2 linked regions of the Marinagarivorans cellulosilyticus genome follow. The protein of the gene in region 1 interacts with the protein of each later gene in a pairwise test. Links are inferred from orthologs where the notes say so. Each region holds a gene or a part of one and is shown in the gene's direction. Other genes may lie near its edges.

The links.
Region 2: the proteins of MARGE09_RS09230 (region 1) and trkA interact in binary tests that used the Escherichia coli proteins (3 or more experiments, as listed by UniProt). The link is inferred for Marinagarivorans cellulosilyticus from one-to-one orthologs.

What each region holds. Positions count from the first base shown.
Region 1 is NZ_AP023086.1:2,341,583-2,348,061, reverse strand. The notes cover bases 2,186-5,172. They hold MARGE09_RS09230 (PTS sugar transporter subunit IIA), read left to right. Parts: upstream 2,186-3,441; coding sequence 3,442-3,903; downstream 3,904-5,172. Other genes in these bases: MARGE09_RS09220 (HPr family phosphocarrier protein), read left to right, coding at 4,917-5,172; rapZ (RNase adapter RapZ), read left to right, coding at 4,027-4,920; MARGE09_RS09235 (RNA polymerase factor sigma-54), read left to right, coding at 2,186-3,406. Outside these bases: LPS export ABC transporter periplasmic protein LptC, read left to right, coding at 1-360; lipopolysaccharide transport periplasmic protein LptA, read left to right, coding at 344-997; lptB (LPS export ABC transporter ATP-binding protein), read left to right, coding at 984-1,709; more of MARGE09_RS09235, read left to right, coding at 1,880-2,185; more of MARGE09_RS09220, read left to right, coding at 5,173-5,186; mgtE (magnesium transporter), read left to right, coding at 5,299-6,479. UniProt on the Escherichia coli protein: Seems to have a role in regulating nitrogen assimilation.
Region 2 is NZ_AP023086.1:4,971,229-4,978,384, reverse strand. What follows is about bases 2,606-5,554. They hold trkA (Trk system potassium transporter TrkA), read left to right. Parts: upstream 2,606-3,354; coding sequence 3,355-4,755; downstream 4,756-5,554. Other genes in these bases: MARGE09_RS20200 (TrkH family potassium uptake protein), read left to right, coding at 4,803-5,554; rsmB (16S rRNA (cytosine(967)-C(5))-methyltransferase RsmB), read left to right, coding at 2,606-3,276. Outside these bases: MARGE09_RS20225 (LysM peptidoglycan-binding domain-containing protein), read right to left, coding at 1-243; def (peptide deformylase), read left to right, coding at 414-917; fmt (methionyl-tRNA formyltransferase), read left to right, coding at 959-1,927; more of rsmB, read left to right, coding at 1,930-2,605; more of MARGE09_RS20200, read left to right, coding at 5,555-6,251; pbpC (penicillin-binding protein 1C), read right to left, coding at 6,894-7,156. UniProt on the Escherichia coli protein: Part of the constitutive potassium transport systems TrkG and TrkH. May regulate the transport activity of TrkG and TrkH systems. Binds to NAD(+) and NADH.

The sequences.
Region 1 (6,479 bases):
AACACGTCAGATGAAGATTACATGCTGATTACTGCACCTAAATTGACGCTCTACGGCGAACCCGAGCCTTGGTTTGTCACCGCTAAACAAGGCAAAGTGATGGCGCACGGAGAAAAGCTTATTTTGTGGGATGACGTGGAAGTTTGGCAAACCGAAAAAGATGCGGCAACCATCACGACAAAACTCAGCACCGAAAGTATTGATATTTTCCCACACCAAAAACGCATCAGCACCGATGCGCATGTACATATCGAAAGCTCAAACGGCACTATTGATGCCGACGGCTTAGAGGTCGATATGATCACCCAACGCATCAAGTTACTGGCCAACGTGCGAGGACAGCATGAACCTATTCAGTAAAATGGTTGCCGCTACACTACTGTGTGTCGGCGCCAATGCCGTCGCCCTGCAAAGCGACCGCAGCCAACCCATTACCATCGACGCAGACAGCGCCGAGCGCGACGAGCTAGCCGGCACAACCACCTACTCCGGCAAGGTTGAAATGGCACAAGGCTCGATGCGTATTAACGCCGACGAAATTGTGATTTACAACACCAAAGATAAAGTCACCAAAATTATTGCCAAAGGCAAGCCTGCCGCCTACCAACAAAAGCCCAGCGATAAAGCCGGCAAGGTAGTCGCTAAGGCCAACATATTGGAATACCGCATCGACCAAGAAACCTTACGGCTATTAGAAGGTGCATCCCTTCAGCAAGAAGGGACTAGCTTGTCGGGAACAACGATTGAATACGATGTGCGCAAGTCTGTTGTGAAAGCGGATAGCAACAATAAAGATAGCGGCCGCGTACGCATGGTTATTCCTCCCAAAGCACTGCGCAGCGAACTGCCCGATAGTGAAGTTAACGATCCGAAAAGCAATCAGACCAACCCAGAAAACGCCACGCAAGGCCAGCTAGACGACAAGCGCGAAACGCCAAATATGCCAACCACACCCGACCAAAGCGCAGTAACAGGAATCGATAATGGCCACTCTTGAGGCAAAAAACCTCGCCAAAAGCTATGGCGCCCGAAAAATCGTTTTAGATGTTTCCATGAGTGTAGACACCCACCAAATTGTCGGCTTGCTCGGCCCCAATGGCGCGGGTAAAACAACCTGTTTTTACATGATTGCCGGCATAGTGCGCGCCGACCATGGGCAAGTGTTTATCGATGGTAAAGACGTTAGCCGCAAGCCCATGCACGAGCGCGCAAGATTGGGCTTAGGCTACCTACCACAAGAGGCCTCCGTTTTTAGGAAGCTGACCGTCACCGAAAACCTGCTAGCTATTTTAGAAACCCGCAAAGACCTCAAGCGCAAAGACCGCATTGCAGAAGCCAATAAACTCTTAGAAGAGTTCCATATTACCCACATCAAAGACAGCCTCGGCATGGCCCTGTCCGGTGGAGAGCGCCGCCGCGTTGAAATCGCCCGCTCTTTAGCGGCCGACCCAAAATTTATTTTGCTCGATGAACCTTTTGCCGGAGTAGACCCTATTTCGGTTTCCGACATTAAGCATATTGTTTCGCACCTTCGGGACCGAGGTATAGGCGTGCTAATTACCGATCACAACGTTCGCGAAACACTGGATATTTGCGAACAAGCCTACATCGTAGGTGAAGGCCACATTATTGCTTCCGGGTCGCCGGATACGGTCTTGGAAAACGAGAAAGTCAAGGAAGTCTACCTTGGGCAAGACTTCAAGCTTTAAGTCAATATTCATTAGACGATTTGAGCGCTAGCACGCAACCATTAGATTTTTTCGATATGGCCTAAAGTTTGCTTTTACAGGCCATTGCAGTACATCGCAGGGATGACTACAATCACTTTAAGACGCTCTCAATTTGTGCAGAGCAAAAAACTTGATGGATTTATTCTTCGATGAAGCACTCTTTGCAACTCAAACTCGGCACTCAGCTGACCATGACGCCTCAGTTGCAGCAGGCAATACGCCTATTGCAACTTTCGACTCTCGATCTGCAAAACGAAATTCAAGAAGCTCTTGAAAATAACCCGATGCTAGAAGTCACTGAAGACAGTGGTGCTAGCGATAGCAGCGGCGATGCCGAACGCGCAAGCAATGCGCAATCAGAATTACCCGCCGATAGCGAGACGCCTGTAAAAGCTGCCGAAACAAGTCCAGAAAATACCAATGATGCCAACGAGCCTGCCGCCAGCGACGATTGGAGCGAAAATATCCCCACAGATTTAGCGGTTGATACCAGCTGGGACGACATCTACCAAAGCGGCTCGAGTGGCAGCGGCCTATCGCGCCCCGAAAACGAAGATTTCGATTACGACTCGCGCAACGCCAGCGCCGAAACCTTACAAGACCACCTGATGTGGCAACTAAACCTCACGCCCATGAGCGATACCGACCGCGAGATTGCAACCGCGATTATTGATGCAGTCGAACCTTCTGGCATGCTAAGCCAAACCTTGGACGACATCTTCGAGGGCATGCAGAAAGTCTTCCCCGACCTTGAAGACGACGAAGTCGCCGCCGTATTGCGCCGCGTACAGCAGTTTGACCCACCAGGGGTTGCCAGCCGTAACATTAGCGAATGCCTGTACCTACAACTGTTACAACTACCGGAATCCACCCCCGGCTTTGCCACAGCCAAAGCGCTCGTCGCCGATTACCTGCCGCTACTCGGCAGCCGCGACTTCAAACAATTAATGCGCAAGCTCAAAGTCAAAGAACCCGAGCTTCAAGCCGCTATTGCTTTAATTCAAAGCTTAAACCCCAAACCCGGCGACGCCATCAGCGAATCAAGCACTGAATATGTCGTACCCGATGTATTTGTTACAAAGGCTAATAACCGCTGGCAAGTGCAACTTAACCCAGACATTGCGCCAAAATTAAAAATCAACTCTGATTACGCCTCACTGGTTAAGCGTGCCGATAGCAGCAGCGACAACACCTATTTAAAAGACAACCTACAAGAAGCGCGCTGGTTTTTAAAAAGCCTACAAAGCCGCAACGAAACACTGCTTAAGGTTGCCACTTGTATTGTCGAACGCCAGCAGGGCTTCTTGGAGCATGGTGCCGAAGGCATGAAGCCAATGGTTTTGCATGACGTTGCCGAAATGGTCGAAATGCATGAATCGACAATTTCACGCGTAACAACACAAAAATACATGCACACTCCGCAAGGTATTTTCGAGCTTAAATACTTTTTTTCCAGCCACGTGGCAACCGAATCCGGCGGCGAGTGCTCATCTACAGCCATTCGCGCCATTATTAAAAAATTAGTCGCTGCCGAAAATACCCGAAAACCCTTAAGCGACTCTAAAATTACAGAATTACTGGCCGATCAAGGTATTAAGGTTGCGCGACGAACCATTGCAAAATACCGAGAATCATTACAAATTCCACCCTCGAACGAGCGCAAGCAACTTGTATAATAGTTGGCTTTAAGTGCTATAAGGCTGAGTTATCTATGCCACTAGAGAAAATGCTATCGGCGAACCGTGTACTGTGCGGCACCGAATGTACCAGTAAAAAGCGCGCCCTTGAGGCGCTGGCTGAATTAATATCCAGCAGTGTACCTGCGTTAAAAGCAGATGATTTGTTCCAACAATTAATTACACGAGAAAGGCTTGGCTCGACCGGCATTGGCGAGGGTATTGCCATCCCTCATTGCCGTTTTCCAACCGGTGGCGTTTCTATTTGTGCCGTAATGACGCTCAATAACGCCATTGATTTCGACTCGGTAGATAACACACCGGTTGATTTGATCTTTGCCATGCTAGTCCCAGAGGACGCAGACAACGATCATTTACAAAATTTAGCTGCGCTGGCTGAGGCACTGCAAGGCACCGATTACGCAAAAACATTACGCGGTGCCGGTAGCAATAATGCCCTATACACTGCAGCCGTCGCGCCATTCAAAGAAAGTTAAAAGAACGGCTATAGGGCACCTGAAGGTCATAATTGTACTCTACACTGTGAAGCAAAAAATTAATTGACCAACCGTGGCGCCAGACTATTTTCATGTTTACCATTATTTCACGAGGAGGTTACCATGCAGTTTGTTGTTGTTAGCGGGCGCTCTGGCTCAGGCAAATCAACGGCTTTACAGCTTTTGGAAGATTGCGGCTATACCTGTATCGACAACCTGCCAGTGAGCTTACTACCCGCATTAATCACTCAAATGAAAAGCGTGGATAACGGTAAATTGTTTTTAGCCGTAGGTATTGATGCCCGCAATATTGGTGGAGATTTAAGCCGATACCCAAGCATTATCCAGGCCTGCCAGCTCGAGGCCTCACAATTTACCACCATCTTCCTAGACGCCAGCAATACCGTATTACTTAAACGCTTTAGCGAAACACGACGCAAACACCCGCTCTCTAACGACAAAACAGGCCTGCAGCAGGCTATCGATAGCGAGCGCGCCATTCTAGAACCCGTCGCCGCACTTGCCGATATTACGCTAGATACCAGCACTCTAACCTTGCACGAATTGCGCAGTGTGATTCGCAAAAAAGTGGTTGGCGAAGACAGTAAAAGTGCCGCTTTAAGCTTTGAATCTTTTGGTTTTAAATACGGCATGCCAGTAGATGCAGACTTTGTTTTTGATGTGCGCTGTTTGCCTAATCCATTTTGGAAACCCGAGCTTAGAGGTTTTACCGGCCTAGAAGAGCCCGTACAGACCTTCTTATCAGAACAGCCCGAGGTTATGGCAATGGCAGATGATATTGCTGCATATTTATCAAAGTGGCTGCCCTCTTTTCAGGCCAATAACCGAAGCTACCTTACTGTTGCCATTGGCTGTACCGGTGGCATGCACCGCTCAGTATTTTTGGCAGAACACCTGACGAAAGTGTTTAAAAATACCTATGGCAATGTACAAGTGCGTCACCGTCAATTAGCAGGACAAGCGCAACCCATAGCGCATTTAGTGGCCAAACAATGAGCGAACAAACAACAACGATTTGCAACAAGCTAGGCCTACACGCAAGAGCAGCCAGCAAACTAGCCAATACAGCCAATCAATTCAGTAGCAAAGTTACCGTTAGCTGCAATGGCAAAGCGATTGATGCCAAAAGCATTATGTCGCTTATGCTTTTGGCGGCTTGTAAAGGAACCGACATTACCATAACTGCCGAAGGTAGCGATGCTGACCTCGCTGTAGCCTCTGTAGTAGAGCTTATTAACAACCGCTTTGATGAGGACGAATAAAAAACTCGCTTTACGCCAATCAATATCAGCAATTAATAATAGCCGTGCCTACAAAGGCGCGCCGAATCGTCTACCTTTGCGTAGCCACGTCGTGACCATCGAGCTGTAGTCAATGCCAAAGAGCAATAGCCACTCAAGTACCGAAAAACATTTCGGCCATATTCACAATCTACTGCAAAGCGGCACGCTAAAACAGGTTAAGCATTCGCTGCGCGTGCTAACGCCTGTGCAACTAGCGCGCGTTATCGAATCCTCCCCGCCGCATACACGCAGCGTGATATGGGAGCTTATTGGTAAAAGCGCACGCACCGAACTAATCGAAGAGCTGCCAGAAGATATTCAATCGTTTTACCTGGCGCAAATGAATACCGAGGATCTCGTTGAGTTAACAGAAACTCTCGAAACCGATGACATCGTTGATATTCTACAAAACTTGCCAGACCAAATTACTCAGCAAGTTTTAGAAGCCATGAGCGATCAAGATCGCGAGCGCGTAACAGCGGTTTTGGCCTACCCAGAAAATACCGCCGGCGGCTTAACAAATACCGATACCATCACCGTCCGGCCAAAATTTACACTCGATGTTGTACTGCGCTACCTGCGCCGGCACAACGAATTGCCACCATCAACAGACAGCCTGATTGTCGTCAATAAAAAAGATATGTATCTCGGGTTATTACCGCTGGCAACACTGCTTACAAAACCCGGTGATACCACTGTGCGCGAAGTGATGGTAACCGATGCAAACCCTATATCAGCCGATTTAGACGAAAGCGATGTCGCGAAATTATTTGAACAAAACGACTGGGTATCAGCCCCTGTTGTTGACGAGCAAGGCAAACTTATTGGCCGAATCACAATCGATGACGTAGTCGACGTAATTCGTGAAACAGCCGATCACTCATTTATGGGTGCCGCAGGTCTTGATGAAGAAGAAGACACGTTCGCGACCACAGCAAGAACAACCCCCCGCCGAGCATTGTGGCTTGGCATAAACCTTATAACCGCTCTACTCGCCTCAAGCGTCATTAATTTATTCCAAGACACCATTGATAAGGTCGTCGCGCTTGCAGTACTCATGCCCATCGTAGCTAGCATGGGCGGCGTTGCCGGTTCGCAAACTTTAACCGTCGTGATTCGCGGCATGGCATTAGGCCATATTAGCCGCAATAACTTAGGCTGGCTGATGAGCAGGGAAGTGCGCGTTGGCATTATCAACGGTCTATTATGGGCTTTAGTCATGGCAGGTATTGCCGGTTTATGGTTTGGCGATTGGCGGATCTCGTTTATTAT
Region 2 (7,156 bases), 2.6 Mb from region 1 along the record:
GTAAATGAGGCGAACAATATCACCAGGGTAAATTAGGTGGGGGTTTTCAATTTGGGGGTTAACGTGCCAAATCTCCGGCCACATCCAAGGTGTATTCAAGAAGGTATTGGAAATATCCCAAAGGGTATCGCCCTTGACTACCACGTGTTGGTCTGGGTAATCGGCGCGTAATTGGACTTCGTCAGCATTGACCTGAGTCGCTAGTACGATAGCGCCAAGTAATCCCAAGATGCGTTTTTTCATATTATTGTTCCCGTCAGTGTCGGCCCTTGGACGTTTTAACCGTTATAATAGTCTACTGCTTAGGGGTTGACAGCCTGGTGTTACAGGCCCACATTGCCCACAAACTATCCTGTGCGCGCTATGTTAACAGCGCGCTTTACCTTTTTACTAGAGGTTTGTCACAAAGGCCAATGGCACAGTTAGAGATACTTACATTCCCCGATCCGCGTCTGCGCACAATTGCAGCCCCTGTTCAAACCGTTGATGATCGTGTACGTCAAATTGTAGACGATATGTTCGAAACCATGTACGCCGCGCCGGGTGTTGGTTTGGCGGCAACGCAGGTAGATATCCACGAGCAAATTATTGTTATTGATGTTTCCGAAAAGCAAAATGAGCCCCTCGTTTTTATTAATCCTAGCATTGAAGTGCTCGATGGTGAAAAAGAAAACTACGATGAAGGCTGTTTAAGTGTGCCCGGTTTCTACGAAAGTGTCGAGAGGCCGCTCCACGTGCGGGTTACAGCGCTGGATAAAACCGGTAAAGAATTCACTTTAACCCCCGATGGGCTGCTTGGCGTGTGCATTCAACACGAGATGGATCACCTCAACGGTAAGCTTTTTGTGGATTACCTTTCTAGCCTCAAGCGCAACCGCATTAAGGGTAAGCTGCAAAAGCAAGCTAAGCGCGCCTAATTTTACACAGAGGTTCCACTATTACTTTTCGAGACGACGTTATGTCTGCCGATAAACCGTTACGTATTATTTTTGCGGGTACGCCAGACTTTGCCGCCCTGCATTTACAACAATTATTAACCAGCCGCCACACCCTAGTGGCAGTGTATACCCAGCCCGACCGCCCAGCAGGGCGAGGCAAAAAGCTGCAAGCAAGCCCCGTAAAACAGGTGGCAACAGCGGCGGATATTCCTGTTTTTCAGCCGCAAAGCTTAAAGTCGGAAGAGCAACAGCAAATACTGGCTGACCACAATGCCGATGTCATGATTGTTGTGGCTTATGGTTTGCTGCTGCCGCAAGCGGTGCTTGATGCCCCGCGCTATGGCTGTTTGAACGTGCATGGCTCGATTTTACCTCGCTGGCGCGGCGCGGCACCTATTCAACGTGCCATTGAAGCCGGCGATGCCGAAACGGGTATTACGATTATGCAAATGGATATTGGCCTAGATACTGGCGATATGCTGCACAAAGTGTTTTGCCCCATTGCTGCAGACGAAACTGCCGGCAGTTTGCACGATAAATTAGCTGCGCTAGGCCCCAATGCATTGCTGGCAACGCTAGACCAGCTATGTGAGGGCAAGCTGCAGCCCGAAGTACAAGATAACGCGCTAGCCAATTATGCCCACAAGCTGAGTAAAGAAGAGGGCGCGATTGATTGGCAGCAAAGCACGGCGACTATTTTGCGCAAAATACGCGCCTATAACCCGTTCCCTGTGGCTTATACCTTACTGGCTGGCGAGCGCGTGCGCATTTTCTCGGCCGCCCAAAGTAGCAAAACCTCTAGCGCAAGTGCCGGGCAAATTATTAGCCATGCTGAACATAAATTACACATTGCCACTACCGATGGCGCTATTGCCGTAAGCTTGCTGCAAATGCCGGGTAAAAAGGCTATGCCAGCGCGTGATTTACTTAATGGCATGGCCGATAAACTGGCCGTTGGCTTGCAATTTGAAGGGGCGCCGGCCGCTTGAATATGCCCCCTAATAAGCCCATTGCAAAAAAGCCGATGGATACGCGCATAGCCGCTGCAAAAGTGTTGGCGGCTGTCTTGCGAAAGGGGCAATCGCTCACGGCTGCGTTGAATCAATATAGCCCAGAGGTTGTCGAGCGGGATCAAGGTTTACTGCAAGAGCTATGTTTTGGTGTGGCGCGTTACGCACCGCGGTACGAAATAGTCGCCCAGCACCTGTTAAGCACACCCATCAAGGCGAAAGAAGCCGAAATTACCGCGCTGTTGTATTTGGGCTTTTACCAGTTAGAACATACCCGCATACCGGACCACGCCGCGATTAACTCGGTGGTTGAGGCGACTAAAGCCCTCAAGAAAAATTGGGCTACGGGGTTACTCAACGGTGTGTTGCGGCGTTTTAATCGCGAACGGGTAGAGCCCGCCGAATCCGCGGCTCCTGCGCCTTACAGCAAGGAAGACCAGTACATCTACGCGCATCCACAGTGGTTAATTAATATGCTGCGCAAGGCCTGGCCAGAAAGTTGGCCGGCTATTCTTACCGGCAATAATCAGCATCCACCGCTTACCTTGCGCATTAACCAGCAGCATATTAACCGTGCCGATTACGCCGCGCAGTTTGATCTACCACACCATTTGAATGCGCACAGCCAGCAGGCCCTGACGTTAACCAAAGCCGCGGATGTTACAAGCTTTCCCGGTTACAACGAAGGTTGGTTTGCGGTGCAGGACGAAGCCGCCCAGCTGTGTGCAAACCTATTAGATTTAGCGCCAGCGCAGCGCGTGCTAGATGCCTGCTGCGCGCCGGGCGGCAAAACCTGCCATATTCTTGAGCACCAGCCCGCACTAGCAGAGCTAGTAGCCCTTGATGTTGATGGCCAACGCATGGAGCGGGTAGGCCAAAATTTAGCCCGTTTGGGGTTGCATGCGACACTTAAGGTTGCCGATGCGGGCGATACCAGCGCATGGTGGGACGGCACACAATTCGACCGCATATTATTGGATGCACCGTGCTCGGCTACTGGTGTTATTCGCCGCCATCCCGACATCAAGTTACTGCGCCGAGCAGACGATATTGCTAAGCTGGCCGAATTACAGCAACAATTACTGGCCGCGCTATGGCCCACGCTGGCACCGGGTGGGCGTTTACTGTATGCCACTTGCTCGGTATTGCCGCGCGAGAACGAAAAAAGTGTGCAAAAGTTTTTAGCCGCAACCCCCGATGCGCAGCATATTTCTATTACGGATGTGGCTTGGGGTGCCGAACGGCCGGTAGGTCGCCAATTGTTTCCGCAAGAAAACGGGCACGATGGCTTCTACTATTGTATTTTAAGTAAATCAAACGCTGCATAAGCTACGAATGCGTCGACCACGCAGGTTAATTGCGTGACTAAACTGGGCAACAATAAACGCCATGAGCGATAACTCCCAATGAAGATTATCATTTTGGGTGCGGGGCAAGTTGGGGGCACGCTGGCTTCTAACCTTGCTAGCGAAGCCAACGACATTACCATTGTCGATAAAAACGAAAACTACCTGCGCGACTTGCGCGACCACCTCGATATAGGCGTTGTGGTTGGCCATGCCTCTCACCCTGAGGTATTGCAGCGGGCGGGGATTGAAGATGCCGACCTATTAATTGCCGTCACCAGTGATGACGAAATTAACATGGTCGCTTGCCAAATTGCCCATAGCCTTTTTCATACGCCCACCAAAATTGCCCGCGTGCGTTCGCAAGAATATGTTCAGTACCCCGGCTTATTTTGTAACGAGGCCATGCCGGTGGATGTCATTATTTCGCCGGAACAAATTGTATCGCAGCATATTATTCGCCTTGTCGAGCAGCCTGGCGCTTTGCAGGTATTGGATTTTGCTCAAGGTAAAGTGCAGTTAGTGGCGGTGCGGGCGTATTACGGAGGGCCGCTAGTGGGGCAAGAGTTACGCTTTTTACGTAAACACATGCCGAATGTAGATACCCGCGTGGCGGCCATTTACCGCCGTAACCGCGCGATTACTCCTACCGGCTCGACGGTGATAGAAGCCGATGACGAAGTCTTTTTTATTGCCGCACGCGCCGATATACGCGCAGTAATGAGCGAGCTACGAAGGCTAGACCGCCCCTACAAGCGCTTAGTAATTGCTGGCGGTGGTAATATTGGCTTTAGTTTGGCTAAAAACTTAGAGCAGCGCTATTCCATAAAAATTATTGAATACAATCACGAGCGTGCCAAATTCTTATCGGCCGAGCTCAACAAAACCATTGTGCTCGAAGGCAGCGCCTCTGATCGCAATTTATTGGTGGAAGAAAACATAGAGGACTGTGATGTTTTCTTGGCTGTCACCAATTCCGACGAAGCCAACATTATGTCTTCTATGCTGGCTAAACGTTTAGGTGCCGGCAAGGTGCTCACGCTTATTGCCAATGCGGCTTATGTGGATTTAGTACAAGGCGGCGAAATAGACATTGCCATTTCGCCACAGCAAGCCACCATCGGTAGTTTGCTTACGCATGTGCGCCGTGGCGATATTGTGAATGTCCACTCTTTACGGCGCGGCGCGGCCGAGGCTATCGAGGTTATCGCCCATGGCGATAATAAAAGCTCTAAAGTGGTGGGGCGTGCGGTAGAGGATATCGACCTGCCCGAAGGTGCAACCATTGGCGCCATTGTGCGCGAAACGCAAACCGACGACGGTAAAATGAAGCACGATGTCGTTATTGCCCATGACAATACCGTCATTGAGTCTGGCGACCACGTGATTGTATTTTTGGTGGATAAACGCTTTACCCCCGACATTGAACGCTTGTTCCAAGTAGGATTTACTTTCTTTTAACCCTGCAGTTTTTTCGTAAGGGGTTACACCGAATAAGGTAAAGGCGAATGCGCTTTTCGATTATTGCAAAAGTTTTAGGTGTATTGCTGATGTTATTCAGCCTTACGCTGGTGCCACCTACGCTGGTATCGCTGTGGTATCACGACAAAAGCCATCTAAGTTTTTTGATGGCTTTTTTCATTACTTTAATTACTGGCTTGGTATTATGGTTTCCTACTTTCAATATCAAACAAGAATTGCGTACCCGCGATGGCTTTTTAGTAACGGCTTTATTCTGGGCCGTGCTAGCGCTGTTTGGTGCGCTACCCTTTATTTTTTCTGCTGCATCTAGCCTTAGTATTACCGATGCCGTATTCGAGGCGTTATCGGGCTTAACAACCACCGGCGCCACGGTAATAGTAGGTTTAGATTATTTACCGCAATCTATTTTGTATTATCGGCAGCAATTACAGTGGTTAGGCGGCATTGGTATTATTGTTATTGCCGTAGCCATTTTGCCAATGCTTGGTATTGGTGGCATGCAGCTTTATCGTGCAGAAACACCAGGCCCAGTTAAAGATAACAAGCTAACCCCCCGCATTACCGAAACCGCCAAAGCGCTTTTTGTTATTTACCTTACGCTTACCGTAACTTGCGCACTAGCGTATTGGGCAGCGGGTATGAGTTTGTTCGATGCAATTGGCCACGCATATGCAACTGTGGCCATTGGTGGCTTTTCCACGCACGATGCCAGTATTGGTTTTTTTAATAGCGAAGCCATTTATATTATTGCTATTATTTTTATGATTTTATCGGGTATTAACTTTGCCCTGCACTTTACTGTGTGGCGGGACCGCTCCATTAAAAGTTATTGGCGCGACCCCGAATGCCGTTTTTACCTCACCATGATTTTGCTCGGCCTAAGTATTACCATTGGGTATTTGTATTACACCAATACTTATAATCTTTCGAGTAGCTTTTTGGTGGGTAGCTTTGAGTTGGTTTCTATCCTTACCACAACAGGCTTTGGCGTAGCAGACTTTACCGTGTGGCCGACATTCCTCCCCTACCTCATTTTTATGTTTGCCTTTATGGGCGGTTGCGCAAGCTCCGCCGGTGGCGGCATGAAGATGATCCGCATTATGCTTATTTTTAAGCAGGGCATTCGCGAAATTAATCGTTTAATACACCCTAACGCCATTATCCCTATTAAAGTGGGTAGCAAAACGGTGTCCGATCGCGTAGTGGAAGCCGTATGGGGATTCTTTGCGGTGTACGTAATTTGTTATGTCGCGATGATGCTTATTTTATTGGGCACCGGCCTAGACGTGACCACAGCTTTTACCGCCGTTGGCGCTTGCATTAATAATTTAGGCCCGGGCCTTGGTGATGTAGCAGCCAATTACAGTTCGGTAAATACGCCGGCTAAGTGGGTATTATGTTTTGCGATGTTGCTGGGGCGGCTTGAGGTATTTACCTTACTGGTTCTTTTCTCGCCGATGTTCTGGCGCCGCTAATAATGGTGCTTCTCTAAAGCGGCCCTAACAGTCAAGACCAATTTCACTAAGTGGAAGAATATCATCAAGCTTCAGGCTTTTCTTCGTGGTCACTCAAGGTGTCGACAAGATGGAGTCGGAGCACGTAGCCAATCATCTCCTGCACGGGATCGAATCCCAAGCAAATGTCGTGGTCTACGTGACTGAGCTTGATAATACTTCATCCTGATTAACCCATTTTCCAAACTTAACGGTTGGGCACCGCCGTTAAAAAGAGTCAATCATTATGGGAATGCGATAAATGTTTTTTCGTTTTTTCAAAGCTTCCACATCAATATCGCCAATTTACGAGCGATTGCCACTTTTGCTTTCGCGGGCCCCTTTCTTTCTTCTAGGGATTTCCCTCAAGGCTTAAGCGCGCAATCTCGCCCGAGTGTTAAAAGTACGTGTGCACCCTCGACAAGGTGCCACCGCAATAAAACATCACCTTAATTCCATGCGAGCGCAGCGCCCCTTGAATGGACGGCCGAATCATCTTGCTGGTTTTTAGTATCGTTTGCCTTGCTCCCAATATACTTCGTAGCTCCCGCTAAAGCTTTGGCATTTCGTCGATCCGTCTTTTTCATGCTGTTCATTAAATTCTTTGCCGCACTGCTCTCCCCATCACTCCATCACACTAAAAACGACCTCATCCATCTGACCAGCACCATCAATAACACTCACCTTATGCCTTCCATTTTCTAAACCTGATAATGTAAAGCTATCCCCCTCGCCTCGCCACTGGCCATCTAAAAACCAATGCAGCTTGCCATTAAACCCCGTAGTTGTGGCTGTAATTTCTGGCAGGCTTGTGCCGTTATAACTTGGCGTTAAAGTACTGTTAGGATTAATACCGTTAATTTTTAATTTTTGTAGTGCCAATGTTT